DNA from 3 places in the Pararhizobium sp. DWP1-1-3 genome. Region 2 is predicted to be linked to each of the others. Evidence: predicted binding sites of a transcription regulator. Region 2 holds the regulator's gene; each other region holds the start of a gene.

Region 1 (8,011 bases), on a different contig from region 2:
TCCCGATCGGATGGCACGACCACGCAGACCGGTTTGCCATCGACCTCGGCCATCAGCGTCTTCAACACGCGGTGCGGCGCCTCGCCCAACGCCTCGGCCGCCGCCATGCCGATCCGGTCGGCCGACGGGTCGTAGTCATAGGTGTGGACGGTGAAGGGGGCTGCGGCCTTTGTCAGCGCAAGCGTCGCGCGGGTGCTCTTCGACATGGTCTATCCCTGGAAAAGGCCGCCATAGATTTCCGGCTTGAAGCCGGCAGTCAGCGTGCCGTCATGGTCGAGCACCGGGCGTTTGATCATCGACGGCTGGGCGAGCATCAGGGCGATCGCCTTGTCTTCGGTGAGCTCCTGCTTGTCGGCATCCGGCAACGCGCGAAATGTGGTTCCGGCGCGGTTCAATACCGTTTCCCAGCCAAGCGCCGCCGTCCAGCGCTGCAGCGTCTCGCGCGACACGCCGGAGGCCTTGTAGTCGTGGAAATCATAGGCGATCCCCTGGCCTTCCAGCCAGGTCCGCGCCTTCTTCATCGTGTCGCAATTCTTGATGCCGTAAATGGTCACGCTCATGCTCAATCCCTTTTTACCGGTATGCGGGATAGCATGAAGATATCCGGCTGAGAATGCCGGACGGCGTCTATCAGCGCTCCAGCATGTCGATCAGCTGCGGCAGGCCGGCGACGGTTTCGATGACGTGATCGGCACCGGCGGCCTTGAGCTTGGCACCGATCTTTTCATGAAGGGCAGCGCGTTCGTTCGGCGAAAGAGCGGCAAGCTCCGGCAGTGTCAGGCCTGCCTCGTTGCCCGAGAGCGTCAGTCCGACCGTGACGCAGCCGGCGGCCACGCCCTCAGCAATCCCAGGCTCGGTATCGTCGACCTTGATCACCGCGCCGGCCGGATAGACCATCAGGTCGAGGAAGCACTTGTACATGCCGATCGGCGTCGGGCGGCCAAGCGGCAGGTCATCGGCGCAGATCAGGTTTTCGGGCGCAAAGCCCTGTTCGGCCGCAAGCGGCAGCACCTGCTCCATGATCGAGCGCGTATAGCCGGTAGTCGATCCGATCTTCATGCCCTTGGCGCGCAGGTAGGCAACCGTTTCGAGCGTGCCTGGAACAAGCGTGCAATAGTCGCCGACCACCTCTTCGTTCAACGGCACGAACAGGTCATAGACCCTGTCGATGGCGCTTTCATCGGGTGCTGCCCCTTGCGCGGATGTCCAGCCCGCCGCGATATGCGGCTCGGACAGCATGGCGCTGATATGGGCGCGCTTCGGCAGCCCCATCGGTTTGCGGGCATCGGCGATGGTCACATGGACGCCGAATTTGGCAAAGGTTTCGACAAAGGCGCCCATCGGTGCGAAGGACCCGAAATCGATGACGGTGCCGGCCCAATCGAATATAACGGCCTTGAACTTGCTCATGCGGCACTCCCATAGAGTTCATTGATGGTTTCCTCGCCGATGCCGAACGCCGTCGAGGCACCGCATCCGGCGGTGACGACGACAATGCGGGTGCTATCGGAAGGCTTGTCGGTAAAACGCCAGCGGTCCGGCGCCGAGGCATAGGTTCCGATCCAGCGCTCGGAAATCACGCGTCCCGGCAGATCGAGCACCCGGTCGAATTCGCCAAGGATCATGGCATCAACGGCGTCGGAGGCATAGGGATCGGGCGTCGCGGCGTAATGGTGACTGTCGCCGACGACCAGCGAGCCATCGGCCGACTGGGTGACGATCAGGTGGATGCCGTTGTCGCGCTCCGCCCTCAGGTCGGCATCGAGGCGCTTCTTCAGCAGCTCGGCCTCGGGCAGGTCGGCATAGCCGAGATAGCGGCCAAGTCCGAGATCGGACATCACGGCCGTCTTGAAACGGACCGGCTGGCGCGGCCGCACGCGCAGCATCTGCAGCTTGCAGCGGGTGACATTGTAGGCAGCAATGCGCTCGGCAAAAAGGCCGGTGAAATCGTCGCCTGGGCAGATGACCACCGTTTCGGCCTCGATCACGCCATCCGCCGTTTCCACGCGCGGCGGTTCGACCGCAGTAACGGTGGTGCTGCGCAGGAAGATGATGCCAAGCTGCTCTTCGAGAAACCGCGCTAGCAGCGGGATCGCCGTGCGGGATTCGACGCGGATTTCGTGTGGGCTGTAGAGCGAGACGCGAGCAGCGTCGGTGCGCAGGCAGGCAATATGCTCCTGCGCCCGGCGCGCCGTCAGCCTTGCGCAGCCCTCTGCCATGTCTGTGCGCAGGAAAGCATCGATCACCGCTTCGGATTCATCGAACCGGGAGGCCAGCACCATGCCGCGCTGAACGACGGCGATGCCGGCCTTGTCGACGGTCTCTGCCCAGATATCCCGCGCCCGCCGCGCCATGGTCCAGCAATCGCCGGCCCCTTGGCCTGTGACGGTGATGAAACCGAAGTTGCGCACCGAAGCGCCATTGGCCTGCGCATCGCGGTCGATGACGATAACCCTCTTGCCGCGTTTCGCCGCCGCATAGGCATGGGCGAGGCCGACGATACCGGCACCGACAACGGCGAGATCATAGATGGGCATGCGTTCTCTCCTGCGTGCCCGCAACGGGTCAGGTCGGGTTGGCTCGCGGCTAAAGAACGCAATTCCATAAAAGGATTATGACAACCGCCGGCAGGGCGGCGATTATCCACTTCATTCACGCCTCAAACGCTCAGGATTTTCCGAAGCGCGGCCCGAGGACAAAGACGGTGGCTCAGGCTTCCAACGCACCGGGCTTGCGCACCGCCTGGGTGGGCTCGTCGCAGGCGATCTTCATCAGGTTGTCGCGGCGACGGGCGAAACGCTGCGAGGTGCGGGTCGCGATCAGGCCGGCCTGGGGGGCGTGGATATCGATCGTACCGCCTTCCATGCCCGGTACGGTAATGATCGTCGCCAGAAGATCGCCGGCAGCGACGGTGTCGCCGATGGTGCGATGGAACAGCACGGTACCGGCCTGCGGCGCACGGATCATCTCGATATTGTCGAGCGGCGTGACCTTGCCCTTGTAAGGCTGAAGGACGGCGACGGTGCCGCGGACAGCACCGCGGGCGGCAAGGAAGCGCCAGAGCCCTTCGGCATCCTTGCGGGCCATGTCCGGATAGACGTCGCGCGTGCCGCGAAGCTCGACCGTCACGGCGAGGCGGCCGGGTAGCCGCTTTGCCTTTTCGGCGGTTTCATGCTTCCAGGCATAGCCGACAGCTTCCTCGAAGGCGCTGCTTTCGCCGTCAGCCAGAAACACGGCCTCCATATCGAGCGCCGATGCCAGATCGGCGGCCTCCGGCCAGAAGGCTTCGTCGACATAGGTATATTGTACCGATTCGTCGTCGCAATGCAGATCGAGCATCAGATCGGCCCCCAGCGCCATATGCAGCAGCTGCCGCTTCAGCTGTTCGACCACCGGATAGTGCTCCAGATCCTCGACCAGCGTCTGGCGTTCGGAAAGCGGGATCAGCGGGAACTCGCGGTTGAAATTGGTGCGCGAGCCGAGGTCGAAACGGCCCTGCAGATCGCCGAAATGCGATTGCGCCGTGCCGATCGGATTGGCCTGCGGAACGATGGTGATATCGCTGAGGATCGTACCGTCGGCATCGGCCTGACGCAGCTTTTCGCACAGGAAATGCAGCAGCGCCGTGCCCGGAAGTTCATTGGCATGCAATGCCGCCTGGATATAGATTTTCGGCGCCTTGGCGTCGCTGCCGTTGAACCGGATGATCGGAAGCCGCCATTCGACACCCGGTGTGTCTCCCTTGATGACGATTTCAGAAATTTCCATGACCATCTTCCCTTTTGCAATTTCAGGGGCTTATGCGGGTTCCGACCGATGGGCGCAAGATGCCAAAACTTGCAGCTTGCTCAGGATCGCGCATTGCCGAGACAGCGATGGTAGGCGTCAATCGGCGCGTGGATGACCACGCGCCGATTGACTTCAAGAAGGTTCGCGGTGACAGAAAATCACTTCTTGTCGAGGAAGGACCGGATTGCAGCAACCGTCGCCTCCGGTTGTTCTTCCATCAGCCAGTGACCGGATGCCGGGATCACCACTCCGGTGACATTGTCGGCCGCAGCACTGGCAACCACAGCCATGGTCTGCCCGAAAGACTTTTCGCCGCCGATCGCAAGGACCGGCATCGTCAGCTTGCCCTTGGCGAGAAATGCCTTGTTGTCGATCGCATCCTGATCGAAGGCCGCGAATTGCGCAAAACCGGCGTGCATCGCACCGGGCTGGGCGTAGAGAGCGGCGTAATGCTGCCGTGAAGCCTCATCCCATTTCTTCGGATCGGCGGAAAACTCATTCCAGAAGCGATCGAGATAGATGCGCTCACGGCCAGCCACCAAGCGTTCCATATCTGGCCCGCCGAAGCGGAAATGCCAGAGCAGCGGATGCTTGAGGATTTCCTCCCATGGCCCGACGCCTGGGATCGGCGCGTCCAAAAGCACGAATTTGCTGACGTCCTGCGGATATTGAGCAACGAAGGCGTATCCCACCATATTGCCGATATCGTGGGCGACCACATCGGTCCTTTCCACATTCAGCACCTTCAGAACACCGGCGATATCCTGACCTTGCGTCTTCTTGTCGTAACCTTCAGCTGGTTTGGCCGAAAGACCCATGCCGCGCAGATCGGGCACGATGACCGTGTGATCCCGGGCGAGATCGACAGCCAGCGGCACCCACATGTCGCCGGTTTCGCCATAGCCATGCAACAGGACCACAGCCGGCCCCTTGCCGCCCACCCGGACATGCAGCACCGTGCCGTTGGTGGTGATTTCCTGCGTGGTGAACTCTGCAGGATAGTGCGGAACGCCCTCGGCAAAAGCGGGAGCGGAAAAAGCGATGACGGCAGATGCGATCAGAGAGCGGAACATGACGATCTTCCAGTTTTGCGACAGCCGAAATGGCCGTCTGATGGCGGCAAGATCGCATTCGTTTCCGGTTCGCACTAGACACCCAATTCCGGAACTCACGTTCGGAAATGGCGAACAATCTGCCCGGGCCTTGTGCCTGCCACTGCAAGCTCAAGGCCCGATACAGGTCAATCCACCAAAGGCCAGCGATCGAGATATTCGTATTCGCTCTTGCCAATGAGACTGCGGATCAGCACGAATTCGCGCGCAATCCAGCGGACGGGTTCGGCCAGCATATGTTCCGGCACCGGCGTCTCATCGTAGAACACCGTCATATGCGGCATGAAGCGCGGATTGTAGGTAAAGTTCAGACCCACCGCCCACATTTCCTTGGCGAGTTGGACGTGCAGGTCCATCATCTCCTCGCTGCGGATCGCATTGGCCAGAACGACAGCCTTGGCGCCGGCGAAGGACATGGCACGATCGAAGTTCACCTCGAACGGTGCCGCCTTGACGGTCGCCATCGCCGCCGATATGGCGAAGACGATATCGTCCGGGAAATCCTGATATTTGCCGATGCCATTGAGCGAGACATGCATCAGCTCATGCGGCCGCGGACTTTTCGACAGCCCATAGCGCCGCGCGATGTCCCTTCCCGTCTCGACGGCCTGCAACGCCACCTCCCGCTTCGGCACGAGGGCAAGGAACAGATTGCTCTTTCCATGATCATCGGCATATTTCTGGTGGGACCGGAGCGGCACGGCTGCGCCGGCCTGACCGAGTGAAAATGACTTCTGTTCAATGCGCACGACCCCGGCTTTTCCAAGCATGGCAGACCTCATCTCTTTTTGGATGTCGCCACTATAGCCGAGTCGAGCTTGAGATCAAGAACAAAACAAGAACAATATGAATTTATTCCCACGCCGACGTGACGTACTGCGGCGCGCCCTTGCACCAATTTGACCCTCCTTGGAACGGAGCGAAATCACCTTGGACCCGTCATCCCAGTGCAAGAAACGGGTGGCGGGATGCGAAAAACTGAGCGAAACTGTGCCTATGACCTACATTCACAAAATCATCCCCTCGCCCGTCGGCAGACTTGAGCTTGTTGCCCGGGGCGACGGTTTGGCTGCCATTCTCTGGGAGAAGGATGACCCGAAGCGTGTCAGGCTCGGGGAACGGATAGAGGGACCAAATCACCCTGTTCTGCTTGAAACAGAACGGCAACTGGAAGAGTATTTCGCTGGCGTCAGGACGAACTTTACCGTTCCGCTTGATCTGGCCGGCACCGCGTTCCAGAAAGCGGTCTGGCAGGCGCTGTTGACAATCCCCTACGGCCAAACCCGAACCTATGCGGGCCTTGCCCGGCAGATCGGCCACCCCACGGCATACCGTGCGATGGGAGCCGCCATGGCAGAAACCCGGTGTCGATCATCGTGCCCTGCCACCGCGCCATCGGATCGGACGGCCAGTTGCATGGATTTGCCGGAGGGCTGGAGGGCTGGAGGGCTGGAGGCCAAGCGATATCTGCTGGCACTGGAAAGCAACCGGCTGAAGGCGGCGGCCTGACGGACGCCAGAGTATTTGACCCGCTGCCTTGCGCGGGGAACGGAAGGAATGGAGCGATGGCAGAGAAAGCACAGACCTATCACGTTTTCGAAACGGCCGGCGGCTATTGCGGCATTGTCTGGAACGATATCGGCATCACCCGCTTCCAGTTGCCAACGAAAAGCGTAGAAGCCACCAAACGCAACGTGCTGCGCCGCGTGCCAGGCGCCGAACCCGGTGCGCCGACGCCCGCTATCAGCGACGTCATCACTGCCATCCGGCGGTATTTTGATGGCGAGACCATGGATTTCTCAGGTGTAGCCCTCGATCTCGACGGCCAGGACGAATTTTTCCGGCAGATCTACCAGGCTCTTCGCCGCGTCGGCTGGGGCCATACGACCACCTATGGCAGCCTCGCCAAGGAACTCGGCGCCGGACCACAGGCCGCCCGCGATGTCGGTCAGGCCATGGCCAGGAACCCCGTGCCCTTGATCATTCCGTGCCACCGCGTGCTTGCCGCCGGCGGCAAGGTCGGCGGCTTTTCCGCACCCGGCGGCGCGACCTCCAAGGTCCGCATGCTGGAACTCGAAGGCGTGCATGTCGGCGCGCCGGAAGCAGCGCAGCAGTCGCTACTGCTGTGACCGATCCGTTGACGGATGGACTGACCTCGTCCTCAACCGTGCCGGGTCACAGCGCATCCGCCTGAGCGCTGCGGCGGCTGGGCCTTATTCAGAAAAGACCGCGTCGGCCAAAATCATTCCCACTCCATTATTTCCTAGCATCATAAGATACTGTTTTAAAACACGAAAATATTTTCCGCGAAATGCTATACCGTCCGATACACCGTCGAAAATACCGGCTACTGAAAACATTGGCTTTTTCGGCTGCTTTCGCAAAACGACCTTCCGCCATCTATCGCCACGCACGGTCGATTGACGATCATGTCAATCCCACCGCGTGTCGTATTGGTAGGCGGTTTCATAGCCGGACGCGGTGTAACCGAAAGAGCTTTTCGAAGAAATCGGTGATCCTCTGTTCAGCGCTATCGCCGACTAACTCGTTCGCGCCAAACCGGTAGACTTCATATCCGGCAAGGCGCAATTCCCGGTCAGCTGAGACCATGTCTGCATAGACCTTCAAGGACGGATGGTCATTTTCCGAGAAGTGGTGCTTCCCATCTACTTCCAGCACAATGCGCTGCCGCCCCGGAAGCAGCAGCAGAAAATCCATACGTTGACGCGGAAGAGGTAGGCGATGGCGTAGGCTTTTCACGATGGCAGGATCATAGTGAAGATAGACCTGCGGAAGGAGCGCGGGCAGCACCTCACCGAGGACGGATTGATAGGCCTTGAAGTAAGTGGCGAAGAGCTTTCGCTCGGCGTCTGAGGCTAGGGATTCTTGGAGACGCGCTCCGAGATTTGCCGCATCGGCACCCGGTGTGACATCGCTCCACCAAGACACGAGCTGGGACCAGAGAAGACCATCTGAGCCGATCGACCGGTCGAAGATCAGGCAGCTTTCTTCGCCGGATAGATGACGATGTCGTTGTTGATGGCGTCGGCAAAACCGATCTCCGGCTTCCGCCCCCGCGAGGCGAAGATCAAGTTCTTGGGTCGACCGCC
Region 2 (8,011 bases):
CGGCGGCGCGTTCAAGCCGCGCCAGGCCTTCACGGGCTTCTTCGGCTGTCGTCACCAGCGGCGGCAGCAGGCGTATGACATTCTCGCCCGCTGGCACCGCCAGCAGTCTTTCGGCGCGGATGGCCTTCAGCAGATCGGCAGACGGCACCTTGGCCTTGATGCCGAGCATCAGGCCTTCGCCGCGGATTTCCTCGATGACATCGGGGAAACGATCGGCCAGCGAGGCAAGGCCCTGCCGGAAGACCAGAGAAACATCGCGGACGTTCTGCAGGAAATCGTCGGCAAGGATGACATCGAGAACGGCATTGCCGACGGCCATGGCCAGCGGATTGCCGCCATAGGTCGAGCCATGCGTGCCGGCGACCATGCCGGACGCCGCGTCCTCGGTCGCAAGGCAGGCACCGAGCGGGAAACCGCCGCCGATGCCCTTGGCGACCGCCATGATGTCCGGGGTGACGCCGGCCCATTCATGCGCAAACAGCTTGCCGGTCCGGCCGACGCCGCTCTGGACCTCGTCGAGGATGAGCAGCAGGCCGTATTCGTCGCAAAGGGCACGCAATTCCTGCATGAATTCCTTCGGTACCGTGCGGATACCGCCCTCGCCCTGGATCGGCTCGATCAGGATCGCAGCGGTCTCTTCGCTGATGGCAGCCTTCAGGGCGCCCATGTCGCCGAATGGCACCTGATAGAAGCCCGGCGCCTTCGGGCCGAAACCTTCCAGGTACTTTGCCTGCCCACCGGCGGCGATGGTCGCCAGCGTGCGGCCGTGGAAGGCGCCTTCGAACGTGATGATATGGAATTTTTCCGGCTGGCCCTTGGAAAAATGATAGCGCCGCGCCGTCTTGATGGCGCATTCCAGCGCTTCTGCACCGGAATTGGTGAAGAACACCTTGTCGGCGAACGTCGCTTCCGTCAGCCGGCGGCTGAGGCTTTCCTGGCCGGGAACTTCATAAAGGTTGGAGAGGTGCCAGACCTTGTCTGCCTGCTCCTTCAATGCCGACACAAGATGCGGATGTGCGTGCCCCAGCGAATTAACCGCCACACCGGCAGCAAAATCGAGATAGCGGGTACCGTCCTCGGCGATCAGCCAGACGCCTTCGCCGCGCTCGAAGCGCAGGGGCGCGCGTGCATATGTGTCATAAAGCGGCGTGGCATCGGCCATGGCGCATGTCTCCTCAAACCATCACGGCAATTGTACAATCGGCGTCGTCGATAGGGCTGTGACCAACCCGCAAAAAATCAAAATGCCGCCTTTCGGCGGCAGGGGCACTATCTTCACTTCGCACTGCGATGTCAACAAAAGCCCCTGATTTCCGGCAATTCGCGGCTATACAGCGGACGCAATTTTTTTAGCCGGATACCCTTGCAAAAATGCCACGCATAGCAAGCAAGTTGGGGAAAACTCAGAAATCGATTCGGTGAGATTCCCCGGACTCTTGTCAGAGAGTCCCCCGGGCTCTACGTTAAGAAACAATTACTAGAACGCATGCGGCGGACCTAGTCACCAAAAGTGTTATCGCGTTTCAGCCTCGGATCATATCCAGGGCTCGGTGGAGGATTCGACCATCACCAACGCTGGGAATGGAGACAAGACCATGAATTGGACTGACGAGCGGGTCGAAAAACTCAAGAAATTGTGGGCCGAAGGCTTGAGCGCGAGCCAGATCGCTGCACAGCTCGGCGGCGTTAGCCGTAACGCCGTCATCGGCAAGGTCCACCGTCTCTGCCTGCCGGGCCGCGCCAAGGCCGGCGGCAGCACCGCAACGGCACGTGCAAAACGTCCAGCACCGTCCGCTGCGCCGCGTGCACCGACTTACACAGCGTCGCGCATGACCGCCACCCGCACAGTGACCCGCACCGCCGGTGCAACCGTCATGAAGGAAGAAGTGGAAATCGGCGCGAGCGAGGATCAGGAAGCAGCGCCGGCCGGCAATAACGTTGTCGTTCCGATGTCGCGCCGCCTGGTCCTGACCGAGCTTACCGACCGCACCTGCAAGTGGCCGATTGGCGATCCGATGAAGGACGAGTTCCACTTCTGCGGCAACGATTCCCCGGACACATCGCCCTACTGCACATTCCACGCCAAGCTTGCCTACCAGCCGTCCGGCGAGCGTCGCCGGGCCCGCTGAGGCCGGATCGGCCGTTTCGTCAATCCCATCCCGTTCGTGCGGGATATCGGCATCTCGAAGACTTTCTATTGCGAGATACTGGGATTGGTGATCAGCCGAGACTTCGGCAATTTTGTTATGTTTGAAACGGGATTTGCCATCCATGACGGCAAATCCCTGGAAACGACGGTCTGGGGACAGCCGTCAGTCGTTCCCGAGCCCTATGGCCGACAAAATATCCTGCTCTATTTCGAACACGATAAATTGGATGCGCTTTTCGAGCGCATTTCCGGCGATGTAAACCTCATCCACCCCATCGAGACGCAAGCCTGGGCGCAGAGGGTCTTCCGCCTTTATGATCCGGATGGTCACGCCATCGAGATTGGCGAACCGCTCGGCAGTGCCTGACGGTTCTTTCCTGTACGGCGCTCAGCTTTCCAGCGAATAGCCGGCGCCGCGCACGGTGCGGATCACGTCCTGCATGTTGGAAAAGTTCAGCGCCTTGCGCAGGCGTCCGACATGGACGTCCACGGTGCGCTCATCGACATAGATGTCGTGGCCCCAGACGCCGTCCAGAAGCTGCGAGCGCGAAAAGACACGGCCGGGCGAGGCCATGAAGAATTCCAGCAGGCGGAACTCGGTCGGTCCGAGACGGACTTCGCGGGTCTTGCGATGGACGCGATGGGTTTCGCGGTCGAGTTCGATATCGCCGCATTTCAGCAGCGTTGACAGCACTTCGGGCTTGGCCCGGCGCAGCATCGCCTTGACCCGCGCCATCAGTTCGGGCGTCGAGAACGGCTTGACCACATAGTCGTCGGCGCCGGTGGCGAGCCCGCGAACACGTTCGCTTTCCTCGCCGCGTGCCGTCAGCATGATGATCGGCAGGCGCTCTGTCTCGGAGCGCTGGCGCAGCCGGCGGCACAGTTCGATGCCGGAAACCCCCGGCAGCATCCAATCGAGGATCAGGAGATCGGGAAGGCGTTCCTGCAGGCGCATTTCCGCCTCGTCGCCACGATTGATCGTATCGACTTCAAACCCTTCGGCCTCAAGATTGTATCGGAGGAGGACGCTGAGCGCCTCTTCATCTTCAACGACGGCAATTCTTGGCAACATTCAGTTCAGCTCCTTGGCGCCCGGCCGGATGGCCGAAGGCTTGCCGAGCGGCTCCAGCGGCCGCTCGCGCAATCAGTGCGTAAGAATTTACTTACTTTATCGCGTGATCAGTTACCGATCGCGCCGACCGTGTTGGCCGTATCGTCCTTCGGTCGCTCGCCGACAGGCTGCGCGCCGGTCGCCATATAGTAGATGGTTTCGGCGATGTTGGTGGCGTGGTCGCCGATGCGCTCGATGTTCTTGGCGCAGAACAAGAGATGCGTGCAAGGCGTGATGTTGCGCGGATCTTCCATCATGTAGGTCAACAGTTCACGGAAAAGCGACGTGTAGATCGCATCGATCTCATTGTCGCGCTCGCGGATGCTGTTGGCCTTTTCCGGCGAACGCGACGCATAGACGTCGAGCACTTCCTTGAGCTGAACGAGCGCAAGCTCGGCCAGATGCTCGAGGCCGCGGGCCAGCTGACGCGGCAGGCTGGCGGTCGATACGGCGATGACCCGCTTGGCGTTGTTCTTGCCGAGATCGCCGACCCGCTCGAGATCGGCGGCAATGCGGATCGATCCCATGATTTCGCGCAGGTCGGCAGCCATCGGCTGGCGCTTGGCGATGGTGACGATTGCTTTTTCGCCGATCTGGCGCTCGGCCTCATCGAGAATGGCGTCGTCGGAAATGACCTTCTGGGCAAGCGCCAGGTCGGAATTGACCAGCGCGCGCACGGATTCGGCCACCATCTGTTCGGCCAGGCCGCCCATCTCGGAGATACGCCGGGTCAGGTACTTCAGATCTTCGTCGTAGACGGAAGCAATGTGCGTAGACATGATTGTTTTTCCTTGCGATCACAATCCGGGTTGGAAGGCCACCACCCTGCCCTCATGACAGGGTGGCAAGCTAAGTCCTCAGCCGAAGCGGCCCATGATGTAATCCTGGGTACGCTGGTCGTCCGGATTGGTGAACATCTTGTCGGTGTCGTTTTCCTCGACGAGATTGCCGAGGTGGAACATGGCGGTGCGCTGCGAAACGCGGGCGGCCTGCTGCATCGAGTGCGTGACGATGACGATCGTGTAGTTCGTGCGCAGTTCGTGGATCAGTTCCTCGACCTTGGCGGTCGCGATCGGATCCAGCGCCGAGCACGGCTCGTCCATCAGGATGACTTCCGGGCTGACGGCAACGGCGCGGGCAATGCACAGACGCTGCTGCTGACCACCGGAAAGGCCGGTGCCGGATTCATGCAGGCGATCCTTCACCTCGTTCCAGAGGCCGGCCTTCTGCAGGCTTGACTCGACGATCTGATCGAGTTCGGCCTTGGTGCGGGCGAGACCGTGGATCTTCGGACCGTAGGTGACGTTTTCGTAGATCGACTTTGGGAACGGGTTGGGCTTCTGGAAGACCATGCCGACGCGGGCACGAAGTTCCACCACGTCGATGCTCGGATCGTAGATGTCGCCGTCATCAAGGGTGATCTTGCCGGTAACGCGGCAGCTGTCGATGGTGTCGTTCATGCGGTTGAGCGTCCGCAGAAATGTCGACTTGCCGCAGCCCGACGGGCCGATCAGCGCGGTGACGGTGTTTTCGCGAACGTTGAGGTTCACATCGAAAAGCGCACGCTTCTCGCCGTAATAAACCGAAACGTCCTTTCCGATCATCTTGAAGGGAACAGTGTTCATTTTCTGGTCCAGCGCCTTTTCAACTGCTGCTTCTGACATCATGTTCATGTTTCTACCTCACTACCAGCGCCGCTCAAAGCGACGCCGCAACAGGATTGCGCCAAGGTTCATGACGACGAGGAAGATCAAGAGGATCATGATCGCACCCGAAGTCCGTTCGACAAATGCACGTTCGGCTTCGTTGGCCCACATGTAGATCTGGACCGGCAGAGCAGTGGACGGGTCCATCGGCGAGCCCGGATAATCGACGACGAAGGCCACCATGCCGATCAGGAGCAGCGGCGCGGTTTCGCCGAGCGCATGCGCCAGACCGATGATGGTGCCTGTCAGGACGCCCGGCATGGCGAGCGGCAGGACGTGGTGGAAGATCGTCTGCATCTTGGAAGCGCCAAGACCCAAAGCTGCCGAGCGGATCGATGGCGGAACCGCCTTCAGGGCTGCACGGGTGGCGATAATGATCGTTGGAAGCGTCATCAATGTCAGCACCAGACCACCCACGACGGCAGCCGAACGGGGCATGCCGGCGAAGTTGATGAAGATCGACAGGCCGAGCAGACCGTAGACGATGGACGGAACGGCCGCGAGGTTGTTGATGTTGACCTCTATGAGATCGGTCAGCCGGTTCTTCGGTGCGAACTCTTCCAGATAGATCGATGCTGCAACGCCGATCGGGAGGGCAAGCACCAGGACGATCAGCATCATGTAGAGCGAACCGAGAGCGGCGACCCCGATACCGGCAGCTTCAGGACGGCTCGATGCACCATAGGTGAACAGACCCGTATTGAACTGCTTGGCCATGGCGCCCGTTTCGGTCAGCTTTTTCATCCATTCGAGCTGCTGATCCTTCACCTTGCGGTTGGCTTCGGCAACGGTCAGGTCAATCTGGCCCTTGTTGGCACTGTCGATATTGCCTTCCGCCAGAAGGGAAACATTGGCGGTCGTGCCGATGATGGCCGGATTGGCAACAACCAGATCGCGCAGCTGGGTGCGGGCACTGGCCGAAACCATGTCCGTCGCCTGCTTGACGAGCGGCTTGTTGGCCGGATCGATACCAAGCGCTTTCACCAGCGCGTCACGCACCAGAAGAGGATAGTTCGCCGTCATCAGCTTGGCAGGATTGGCGCCCCGCTCGTTCTTCGGATCGACGATCTGTTCCGAAAACTCGATCGGCAGAGTGATCGCCGTCTGCTGGAAAGCCGTGTAGCCCTTGGAGACGACGGTCCACAGCAGAACGAACAGAAAGAACAGGCCGATCAGGATGGCGGTCAAGCCGTAAGCCTTGAAGCGGCGTTCGGCGGCATAGCGCTTCTTGATACCGATATCGCGTCTTGTCTGCGCCGGGCGCACGAAGGCGGACTGTACGGAGGATGTCATGTCGGTCATTCGTACTGTTCCCGATACTTGCGCACAATATAGAGTGCATAGATGTTGAGGCAGAGCGTGATGGCAAACAGCGTGATGCCGAGAGCGAACGCCACCAGCGTCTGTGGCGAGTTGAACTCAAGGTCGCCTGTCAGCTGATTGACGATCTTGACGGTGACCGTGGTCATCGCCTCGAACGGGTTGAGCTGCATGCGGGCGGCAACACCGGCAGCCAGCACCACGATCATGGTTTCACCGACAGCACGCGAGGCCGTCAGCAGCAGGGCACCGACGATGCCGGGAAGTGCTGCCGGGAGTATGACGCGCTTGATGGTCTCAGAACGGGTGGCGCCGAGGCCAAGCGAACCATCGCGCAGTGAACGCGGAACCTGCGTGATGATATCGTCCGACAGCGACGACACGAACGGGATCAGCATGATGCCCATAACGAGACCAGCGGTGAGAACGCTCTGTGCCTGGATGAAATTGACGTAGTTTCCAGTCACCAGTCCATTCAGCTGGGCGGATATATCGCGCAGGAAAGGCCCGACCGTCACCAGCGCGAAGAAGCCGTAGACGATGGTCGGAATGCCGGCGAGAATTTCCAGCAGCGGCTTGGCAATGCCACGCACGACAGGCCTTGCATATTCCGCCATGTAGATGGCGGCAAACAGGCCGACCGGCACGGCAAAGAGCATGGCGACGAAAGCGATGTAGAGCGTGCCGGCCAAAAGCGGCAGCAGACCGAACTGCCCTTCCGTGCCACCGCTACCAGCGGCCGAAAATCGCGGGTCCCAGACCGTGCCGAAGAAGAACGCGCTGGGGGACACCGACTGGAAGAAGCGGATGGCTTCCGACAGCATCGAGCCAACGATACCGACCGTTGTCAGGATCGCGATGGAAGAGGCAACAAGCAGTGCGCCCAGCATGACACGTTCGACGCGGTTTCTAGCCCGGAATGGGGCGCTGATGCCGCGAATGGCGAAAACGGCACCGGCGATGGCGATGATCAACACGACGGCGCTCATCACCCACCGGCTGCCATCCCTGAGCGAATTATAGTGCTGCGCCGCTTCAACCATGTAGGGCTCGCCGGCATTTGCCATCGGAACGCCCTTGGCAGCCAGCGCATCCCGAAGATTGCTGGAGCCGCTGGTGACAGTCGCAAGCTCATCGCTGTTCAGCAGCTTCAGACCGTTGGCGACCTGCATGACCTGACCAAGCATCAGCTCGGTGGTCGCACCACCCTGGCTTTGCACCGATTCCGGCAAAGCGGATCGAACGGAATTTTCAACGAAGAACGGGCTGGCGAGAAGCCACAGGGCAAGAACGAACGCCGCCGGCAGAACCGCCCAGATGGCAACATAGACACCATGATAGCCTGGAAGAGAATGCAGGACGGAAAGCTTGCCATTGGAGCTGGCCATAGCCCGGGCGCGCCCGGCAAAATATGCCGCAAGGCCAACGATCAAAATGATCAAAAGAATAAGAGAAGTGCTCATCGATATGTCCCCCCGGCGTGTCAATCATCGACAGCCGGCAAATCCGCATACTCGGGAGGTCCGGCACGGCAAGGCTGCCGTGCCGGATTTTTGACTTGTATTAGAGCAGGTTGCCGTCGGTGAAGGCCTTGCGGTCAGCTTCGCGCTCGGCATCCGGAGCCGGAACGAGACCATAGGCAGCCAGCGGGCTGTCCGGGCCGACCATCTGGTCGTCGAGGAAGAATTCAACATATTCCTTCAGGCCCGGGATAACGCCGAGGTG
Region 3 (8,011 bases), on a different contig from region 2:
AACGACACCGATCATTTTTACACGGCAACCGCTGCCGACGGCCTGACCTTCGTGCAGGTGGCCGACGCCATGGACAATCGCACCGAAGCGGTGATGGAGGGCAGCATGGCGCTGTTCCTGCCGGTTCTGGTGCTGATCCCGGTCAGCATTCTGCTGGTCTGGCTGATCGTGCGCCGGGCGCTGGCGCCGGTCGATGATCTGCGCGAGGCCATCGAGAAAAAGGACGGCGGCAATCTGGCGCCGGTGCCCTCCAGCATATTGCCGCGCGAGCTGCGGCCGATCGCCAGCTCCGTCAACCGGCTCCTGAGCCGGCTGCAGGCGGCTTTCGATGCGGAGCGGGAATTTACCGCCAACAGTGCGCATGAGCTGAGAACGCCGATCGCCGGCGCATTGGCGCAGACGCAGATGCTGATCGCCGAGCTGGAGGGGCCACGCAAGCGGCGCGCCCAGCAGATCGAACTGTCGCTGGCCAATCTTGGCCATACCACCGAGAAACTGCTGCAATTGGCACGGGCCGAAGCCGGTATCGGCGCCGGTACCGTCGCCGTCGATCTGGCGCGCGTGCTGGAACTGGTGGTGACCGATTTTATGCGCAGCGAGCCCGGCGCGAGGCGGTTGTATCTTTACCGCGAACCGGGGGCGGCGCTGAAAGGAAGCTACAGCGAGGACGCCTTTGCCATCGTGCTGCGCAACCTGATCGAAAATGCCCTTGTGCATGGCGATGGCGAAGAGCCGGTGAACATCCGGCTGGAGGCGGGCGGCGTGGTCCGTATCGTCAATGGCGCGGCCGCCCTGTCGCCGGACGATCTGGCGGCAGTCCGCAAACGCTTCGGTCGCGGCAACAGCCTATCCCCCGGCTCGGGGCTCGGCCTGTCGATCGCCGAGCGGTTGCTGCAGCAGATGAATGCCGGCTTCGAGGTGCTCTCGCCAGCCAGCGGCCGGGCGGACGGGTTCGAGGTGGTGTTGCGGTTCGGTGTAGAGGATGTTGTTGGCTGATTGGGAAGGTGCGCCACCTCTCTCTTCTCCCCAGCGGGGAGAAGGTGGCCTGGAAGGCCGGATGAGGGGCTGCAGGCTCTGAACTTGCGGAGAGCCCCCCTCATCGCCTCGCATGCGCTCGGCACTTCTCCCCGTGGGGGAGAAGAGAAAAAGCAGTACCTCTCAATCCCTGTCCGGCGCGCCGAGCGGAAAGAATGACCGGTAGGGGCGGCCTTCGTCGATGGCGCGGGCGAAGGAGGGGCGGGCGAGGAGGCGGGCGCGGTAGGCGCGGACATTGGGGAATTGCTCGGCAATCGGATGCACCCAGTCGGCATAGAACAGCGACGGGCAGGCGGCGCAATCGGCAAGGCTGAACGTGTCGCCGGCCGCCCATCCGGTCTCGGCGACGACGCCGTCGAGCCAGCCATAGGCATCGTCCAGCATGGCCTTGGCCTCGGTGACCCCATAGGGGTCGCGCTCAGTCTCCGGACGGATCTGGTTGAACACCACTTTCTGCATCGGCGTCATGATGTAATTGTCGAAGAAGCGGTCCATCATCCGGGTGCGCAGCGCCGCTTTCGGGTCTTCGGGGATCAGGCGGACGCTGCCGGGATAGTTCAACATCAGATATTCGATGATGATGGTCGCCTCCATCACCGCGTTTTCGCCGTCCTTCAGCACCGGAAAGCGCTTGATCGGCCAGATCGACTGCCACTCCTCGACCGTGCCGGTCTCCTCGGGGCTGAGCATGCGATAGTCGAAGTCGGTGCCATTCTCGTAGATCGCCACGAGCACTTTTTGGCAGTAGGACGAGAACGGGTGGGCGAAAAGCTGCGGTTTCATCATATCCTCCAATAACTGATTTCAATCTGCAACTGGTTGTTTTGTACGGTGACCGATCTTATATTGCAAGCGGTTTTAACGAGGATGCACCGTGGATACTGCACAACGATCGGGATGCCCGATCAACCTGACCCTGGAAATGCTCGGCGACCGCTGGAGCCTGATCATCATCCGAGACCTGATGTTCGGCAACCGGCGGCATTTTCGCGAGCTTTTGACCCAGTCGGAGGAGGGGATCGCCTCGAACATCCTGGCCGACCGGCTGAAGCGGCTGACCGAAAGCGGGCTGTTGTCGCGCCGCGACGATCCGAGTCATAAACAGAAGGGCATCTACAGCCTGACCGAACCCTCGATCCAGCTGGTGCCGCTTTTGGCGCAGATGGGCGCCTGGGGCAGGCGGCACACGCGGGCCTCCGAGGAATTGTCGATCCGCGCGGAACTGCTGGAAGAGGGCGGACCGGCGGTGTGGACTGATTTCATGGAGGAATTGCGGGCGCTGCATCTGGATGCGCCGGCGCCGGCGCGATCGGTGTTTGCGGAGCTGCGGGCGGCGTATCTGGCGGTTGTGGCGAGGAATGCGGGGGCTGTGGGTTGAGAGAAGTGGGCTGACACGGGGCTTTGGGTTGGTTTCTCGCGATTGTTCCTCTCCGTCATCCTCGCCCTCGTGGCGGGGATCCAGCCGCCGCGCGTCTGCGCGGCGAGAGAACGGCTTCTCCTTTGGCGTGAAGAGTCTTTTGACCCGACGGACGTGGGGTCACTGGACCCCCGCCACAAGGGCGAGGATGACGGGAGGTGGAGTGCCGTTTACAAGCAAAAGAGGCGTGAACTGAAGCCACAACACCCAGCGTGGGGCGGTGACTGAAGCCTAGCGGCTTTTGCGGGAGCGCCCTGACGGCGAAGCTCCCAAAGGGGCAATTTGCCGAAGCGGATACCTCATTTTCCGTCATCCTCGCCCTTGTGGCGGGGATCCAGTCCGCTCACGTCCGTGAGCGAAGGACTCTTTTCACGGCGCCGACGCGCCGTGGCTAGATTCCTGTGACGGGCACAGGAATGACGGAGGTTTGGGATGCCGCTTGATGCCCCCAATGAACCCATCAAAGCCGGGGAGGCCCTTTTCATCAGTTCAAACCCAGCCCATTCCAGCCGGGCCATTACTCCCAATCAATACACTTCCGGCACATACAGTTCCGGTGGAACCGGGTGGCGCTGGTAGTCGTCGTTGCGGACGCGGTCGGGCAGGACGAGGTCGGGTTTGGGGACGTCCTCGTAGGGGATCTGGGCGAGCAGATGGGCGATGCAGTTGAGGCGGGCCTTCTTCTTGTCGACCGCCTGGACGACCCACCACGGTGCTTCCTCGATGTGGGTTTTCGCCAGCATCTCTTCCTTGGCCTTGGTGTAATCCTCCCAGTGAATGCGGCTTTCCATGTCCATCGGCGACAGTTTCCACTGTTTCAGCGGATCGTGGATGCGCATCTGGAAGCGGAACTCCTGCTCCTCGTTGGTGATCGAGAACCAGTACTTGATCAGGATGATGCCGGAGCGCACCAGCATGCGTTCGAATTCCGGAACGGTGCGGAAGAATTCATCGAGTTCCTCCGGCGTGCAAAAGCCCATGACGCGCTCGACGCCGGCACGGTTGTACCAGGAGCGGTCGAACAGCACCATTTCGCCCGCCGTCGGTAGTTGCGACACGTAGCGCTGGAAATACCATTGGTTCTTTTCGCGCTCGGTCGGTGCAGGCAGGGCGACGACCCGGCAGACGCGCGGATTGAGCCGCTGGGTGACGCGCTTGATGGCGCCGCCCTTGCCGGCACTGTCGCGGCCTTCGAACAGCACGACGACCTTGAGCTTCTTGTATTGAACCCAATCCTGCAGGCGCACCAACTCATGTTGCAGGCGGAACAGCTCGCGGAAATAGGTCTTGCGCTCGAGCGTGGGCTCGGCCGGCCCCGACATGCCCTCGGCGACCAGCTCGTCGAGCCGGTCTTCTTCCATCTGCATTTCCAGCTCTTCGTCAAAGCTGTCGGCGATTTCCGCCTTGATGCGGTCGAGTTGGTCGATCATTGGTCACACATCCCCGTTGGTCGCCGGCACAGGAGCAGGTCTTCATGACAGGTCTATGACAGTGGCATTGTTCTGCCAATCTGAAGGTTTGAAACAGCGGCGCGGCGGCGCTACCGGCCGTGGTTGCGACGTTCCTTGGCGACCATCTCTATCTCGTTGGTCCAGATGCCGCCTGAATAGTTTTCCGGCAGTCGGGAGAGCATGCTGACCTTGAAACGGAGCTAATCAATCCGCCGCAGTTGTCTTGCAAAGACACCAAATCGTGTGCCTCGCCCGGTAATCGCGATTTGTACGCCGGGATGAAGAGTTTTCCGCACTTCGTCGGAGATGTAACACAGCGTTTGGGCGACAATTGGCAACTGATCCATTGTGACGGAATTTCCGCATTTGCTTGATCTTCCCGTCTGCACACCCGAAACAGTGTAGATGTGCTCGACGTTGTGGCCGGCGACCAGCGTAATGATCGCCGGGCCGCCCGCCATGACTGCCGAATAGCTGATGAAAAATCCAAATACCGGCGAAACAACCACCGCCAGCGCCTTTCGCGCCTCCCCAATTCCAGTTTCTTTGGTTTTCGCTCGGACGACAGCGATACTCATGTATATGGCTGCCGAAACTACTGCAGCGCTTAATGCGGCTCCCGTCGCCTGGTTAACCCAGTCCACAGCCGGTAAGTACTGGAGTCTGAAAATTGGCAGTAGCAATGGTAATAAACCAAGCAAAAACCAGCCGACAGTGAGCCCAATTCTCAGGTTGGCTAGCTTTGTTGATTTGGCGCGTCGCGATGTGTGTTGTTTGTGTGTCGACATGGGCTAGGCGATATTGTTGATGGAAGCGGCCAAAACAGCGTCAGGAGCTGGCGTGTTTATGCGGTTTCTGGTTGTATGGCAATATCAGTACACTGCAGTGGCTGCTTCCGGACGCAAAGAAGAATGCTGCAATAACCCGCATCCTTCTCCATTGCACCGCGCCGGCAATTTCGCTAAGAGACCGGCGACTTGAGACGACACGGGCGCGGGTTTGCGCGCAGCATTTTCGACCGGTAGAGGCACATGGCACGCATCGTGATGAAATTCGGCGGCACGTCCGTCGCGGATATGGATCGCATCAGGAATGTGGCCCGCCATGTGAAACGTGAAGTCGATGCCGGCCACGAGGTTGCGGTGGTGGTATCGGCGATGTCCGGCAAGACCAACGAACTGGTTGCCTGGACACGCGATGCCTCGCCGATGCACGATGCGCGCGAATACGATTCTGTCGTTGCCTCCGGCGAGCAGGTGACCTCCGGTCTCCTAGCGCTGGCGCTGCAGAATATCGGCATCAACGCCCGCTCCTGGCAGGGCTGGCAGATCCCGATCAGGACCGACAACGCCCATGGCGCGGCGCGCATCATGGAAATCGACGGCACCGAACTGATCCGCCGTTTCGGCGAGGGCCAGGTGGCGGTCATTGCCGGCTTCCAGGGGCTTGGACCCGACAACCGGATCGCCACGCTCGGCCGCGGCGGGTCCGACACGTCGGCAGTCGCGATCGCCGCTGCGGTCAAGGCCGACCGTTGCGATATCTATACCGATGTCGACGGCGTCTACACCACCGACCCGCGCATCGAGCCGAAGGCCAAGCGCCTGAAGAAGATCGCGTTTGAGGAAATGCTGGAAATGGCGTCGCTCGGCGCCAAGGTCCTGCAGGTTCGCTCGGTCGAGCTTGCCATGGTATTCAAGGTTCGCACCTTCGTGCGCTCCAGTTTCGTAGACCCCGATGCGCCGGGCATGGGCGATTTTCTGAACCCGCCCGGTACGCTGATTTGTGATGAGGATGAGATTTTGGAACAGGAAGTCGTCACCGGCATCGCCTATGCCAAGGATGAAGCGCAGATTTCGCTGCGGCGCCTGGCCGACCGGCCCGGCGTATCCGCCGCCATCTTCGGCCCCCTGGCCGAAAGTCATATCAATGTCGACATGATCGTCCAGAACATTTCCGAGGACGGTTCCAAGACCGACATGACGTTCACGGTGCCCTCCACCGACGTCGACAAGGCCTTGAAGGTGCTCAACGATTCGAGGGACAAGATCGGCTTCGACGTCATCCAGAACGAATCAGGCCTGGTCAAAGTCTCGGTCATCGGCATCGGCATGCGCAGCCATGCGGGCGTGGCTGCGTCCGCTTTCCGCGCACTTGCCGAAAAAGGCATCAACATCAAGGCAATCACCACCTCGGAAATCAAGATTTCCATCCTGATCGATGGTGCTTATGCCGAATTGGCCGTTCGCACTTTGCATTCCGTCTACGGTCTGGATAAGAGTTAAAGCGGACGGTGGTGACGGCGTTTTCGCTTCTATAAGCCGGAACAAATTACCGCTTGCAGTTGTTGACTTTTATTCGGGAGACGTTGCGCGATGAGAGACCTCTCTGCGGGTCCACGCGTCCTCCTCAGGCGGTTGCGCGAACTGATGGCGGAACCGCTCGAGCCGCAGGATCGCCTTGACCAGATTGTTCGCCAGATTGCGCAGAACATGGTCGCAGAAGTGTGCTCGGTCTATGTGCTGCGCTCAGACGGGGTGCTCGAACTCTACGCCACCGAAGGCCTGAACAAGGACGCCGTGCATCTGGCGCAATTGAAGATGGGGCAGGGCCTCGTCGGCACCATCGCGGCCTCGGCACGGCCGCTCAATCTTTCCGACGCGCAGGCGCATCCGGCCTTCACCTACCTGCCGGAGACCGGCGAAGAAATCTATCATTCGTTCCTGGGCGTGCCGATCCTGCGCACCGGCCGCTCGCTCGGCGTTCTCGTCGTGCAGAACAAGGCCAGCCGCACCTATCGCGACGACGAGGTCGAGGCGATGGAAACAACGGCAATGGTGCTGGCCGAAATGGTGGCGACCGGCGAGCTGAAGAAGCTGACCCGCCCGGGGCTGGAACTCGACCTGTCGCGGCCCGTGACGATCGACGGTTCGAGCTTCAACGACGGCATCGGGCTGGGTTACGTCGTGCTGCACGAGCCGCGCATCGTCGTGACCAACCTTTTAAACGACGATACCGATCATGAGCTCGGCCGGCTGGCCGAAGCGCTGGGTAGCTTGCGCATCTCGATCGACGACATGCTGTCGCGCCGCGACGTTTCCATGGAAGGCGAACACCGGGCGGTTCTCGAAGCCTACCGGATGTTTGCGCATGACCGCGGCTGGGTGCGCAAGCTCGAAGAGGCGATCCGCAACGGTTTGACGGCGGAAGCGGCGGTCGAGCGGGTGCAGAGCGAAACCAAGGCGCGGATGATCCGGCTGACGGATCCGTATCTGCGCGAGCGCATGCATGATTTCGACGATCTGGCCAACCGGCTGCTCAGGCAGCTGACCGGGTACGGCGCAAAGATGTCGGCGACGAATTTTCCCACCGACGCGATCGTGGTCGCCCGTGCGATGGGGGCGGCCGAGCTGCTGGATTATCCGCGTGAAAACGTGCGCGGCCTCGTGCTCGAGGACGGTGCGGTGACCAGCCATGTGGTGATCGTTGCGCGGGCCATGGGCATTTCGGTGGTCGGCCAGGCTGCGGGCGTGGTGGCGCTTGCGGAAAATGGCGATCCGATCATCGTCGATGGCGACGATGCCAAGGTGCATTTGCGGCCGATGGCCGATCTGCAGCGGGCGTATGAGGAAAAGGTACGGCTGCGGGCGCGCAAGCAGGAGCAGTTCAAGGCGCTGCGCGGCGTCGAGCCGGTCACCCTGGACGGCAAGCGGATCAAGCTGCAGATGAATGCCGGCCTTCTGGTCGATCTGCCGCAGCTGGTGGAATCCGGCGCCGAGGGCATCGGCCTGTTCCGCACCGAGCTGCAGTTCATGATCGCATCGACCATGCCGAAGATGGAAGAGCAGGAACTGTTCTACCGCAACGTCATGAAACAGGCGGCCGGCAAGCCGGTGACGTTCCGCACGCTCGATATCGGCGGCGACAAGGTCGTGCCCTATTTCCGCGCTGCGGAAGAGGAAAACCCGGCGCTCGGCTGGCGGGCGATCCGCCTGTCGCTCGACCGGCCGGGCCTGCTGAGAACACAGCTGCGCGCCATGCTGCGGGCTTCCGCCGGCCAGGAACTGCGCATCATGCTGCCGATGGTGACCGAGGTCTCCGAGCTGCG

What was found. Region 2 encodes PhoB, which activates phosphate uptake and scavenging genes when phosphate is short. Its sites were predicted from a motif close to TGTCATNNANCTGTCAT; they were not measured.
Region 1: ACP7BS_RS23500 (TIGR03364 family FAD-dependent oxidoreductase) is a predicted target of PhoB. The motif match lies at 2,604-2,620, and genes of this name have one in related genera.
Region 3: ppk2 (polyphosphate kinase 2) is a predicted target of PhoB. The motif match lies at 3,927-3,943, and genes of this name have one in related genera.

Annotation. Positions count from the first base shown of each region.
Region 1 is NZ_JAFCTR010000014.1:91,568-99,578, forward strand. Features, by position in the region: gene ybaK (Cys-tRNA(Pro) deacylase) at 1-206, opposite strand, end outside; gene ACP7BS_RS23490 (ArsC family reductase) at 210-560, opposite strand; gene phnX (phosphonoacetaldehyde hydrolase) at 631-1,410, opposite strand; gene ACP7BS_RS23500 (TIGR03364 family FAD-dependent oxidoreductase) at 1,407-2,537, opposite strand; gene ACP7BS_RS23505 (M14 family zinc carboxypeptidase) at 2,710-3,768, opposite strand; gene ACP7BS_RS23510 (alpha/beta fold hydrolase) at 3,948-4,862, opposite strand; gene ACP7BS_RS23515 (2'-5' RNA ligase family protein) at 5,030-5,671, opposite strand; partial or broken gene ACP7BS_RS23520 (methylated-DNA--[protein]-cysteine S-methyltransferase) at 5,898-6,326, shown strand; gene ACP7BS_RS23525 (methylated-DNA--[protein]-cysteine S-methyltransferase) at 6,278-7,030, shown strand; gene ACP7BS_RS23530 (hypothetical protein) at 7,368-7,850, opposite strand; gene ACP7BS_RS23535 (hypothetical protein) at 7,898-8,011, opposite strand, start outside.
Region 2 is NZ_JAFCTR010000016.1:107,080-115,090, forward strand. Features, by position in the region: gene ACP7BS_RS25000 (aspartate aminotransferase family protein) at 1-1,162, opposite strand, end outside; gene ACP7BS_RS25005 (GcrA family cell cycle regulator) at 1,596-2,129, shown strand; gene ACP7BS_RS25010 (VOC family protein) at 2,136-2,516, shown strand; gene phoB (phosphate regulon transcriptional regulator PhoB) at 2,538-3,221, opposite strand; gene phoU (phosphate signaling complex protein PhoU) at 3,329-4,039, opposite strand; gene pstB (phosphate ABC transporter ATP-binding protein PstB) at 4,118-4,933, opposite strand; gene pstA (phosphate ABC transporter permease PstA) at 4,946-6,268, opposite strand; gene pstC (phosphate ABC transporter permease subunit PstC) at 6,265-7,749, opposite strand; gene ACP7BS_RS25040 (substrate-binding domain-containing protein) at 7,850-8,011, opposite strand, start outside.
Region 3 is NZ_JAFCTR010000007.1:13,950-21,960, reverse strand. Features, by position in the region: gene ACP7BS_RS15620 (sensor histidine kinase) at 1-996, shown strand, start outside; gene ACP7BS_RS15615 (glutathione S-transferase family protein) at 1,159-1,818, opposite strand; gene ACP7BS_RS15610 (winged helix-turn-helix transcriptional regulator) at 1,910-2,413, shown strand; gene ppk2 (polyphosphate kinase 2) at 2,980-3,882, opposite strand; gene ACP7BS_RS15600 (hypothetical protein) at 4,104-4,481, opposite strand; gene ACP7BS_RS15595 (aspartate kinase) at 4,935-6,188, shown strand; gene ptsP (phosphoenolpyruvate--protein phosphotransferase) at 6,279-8,011, shown strand, end outside.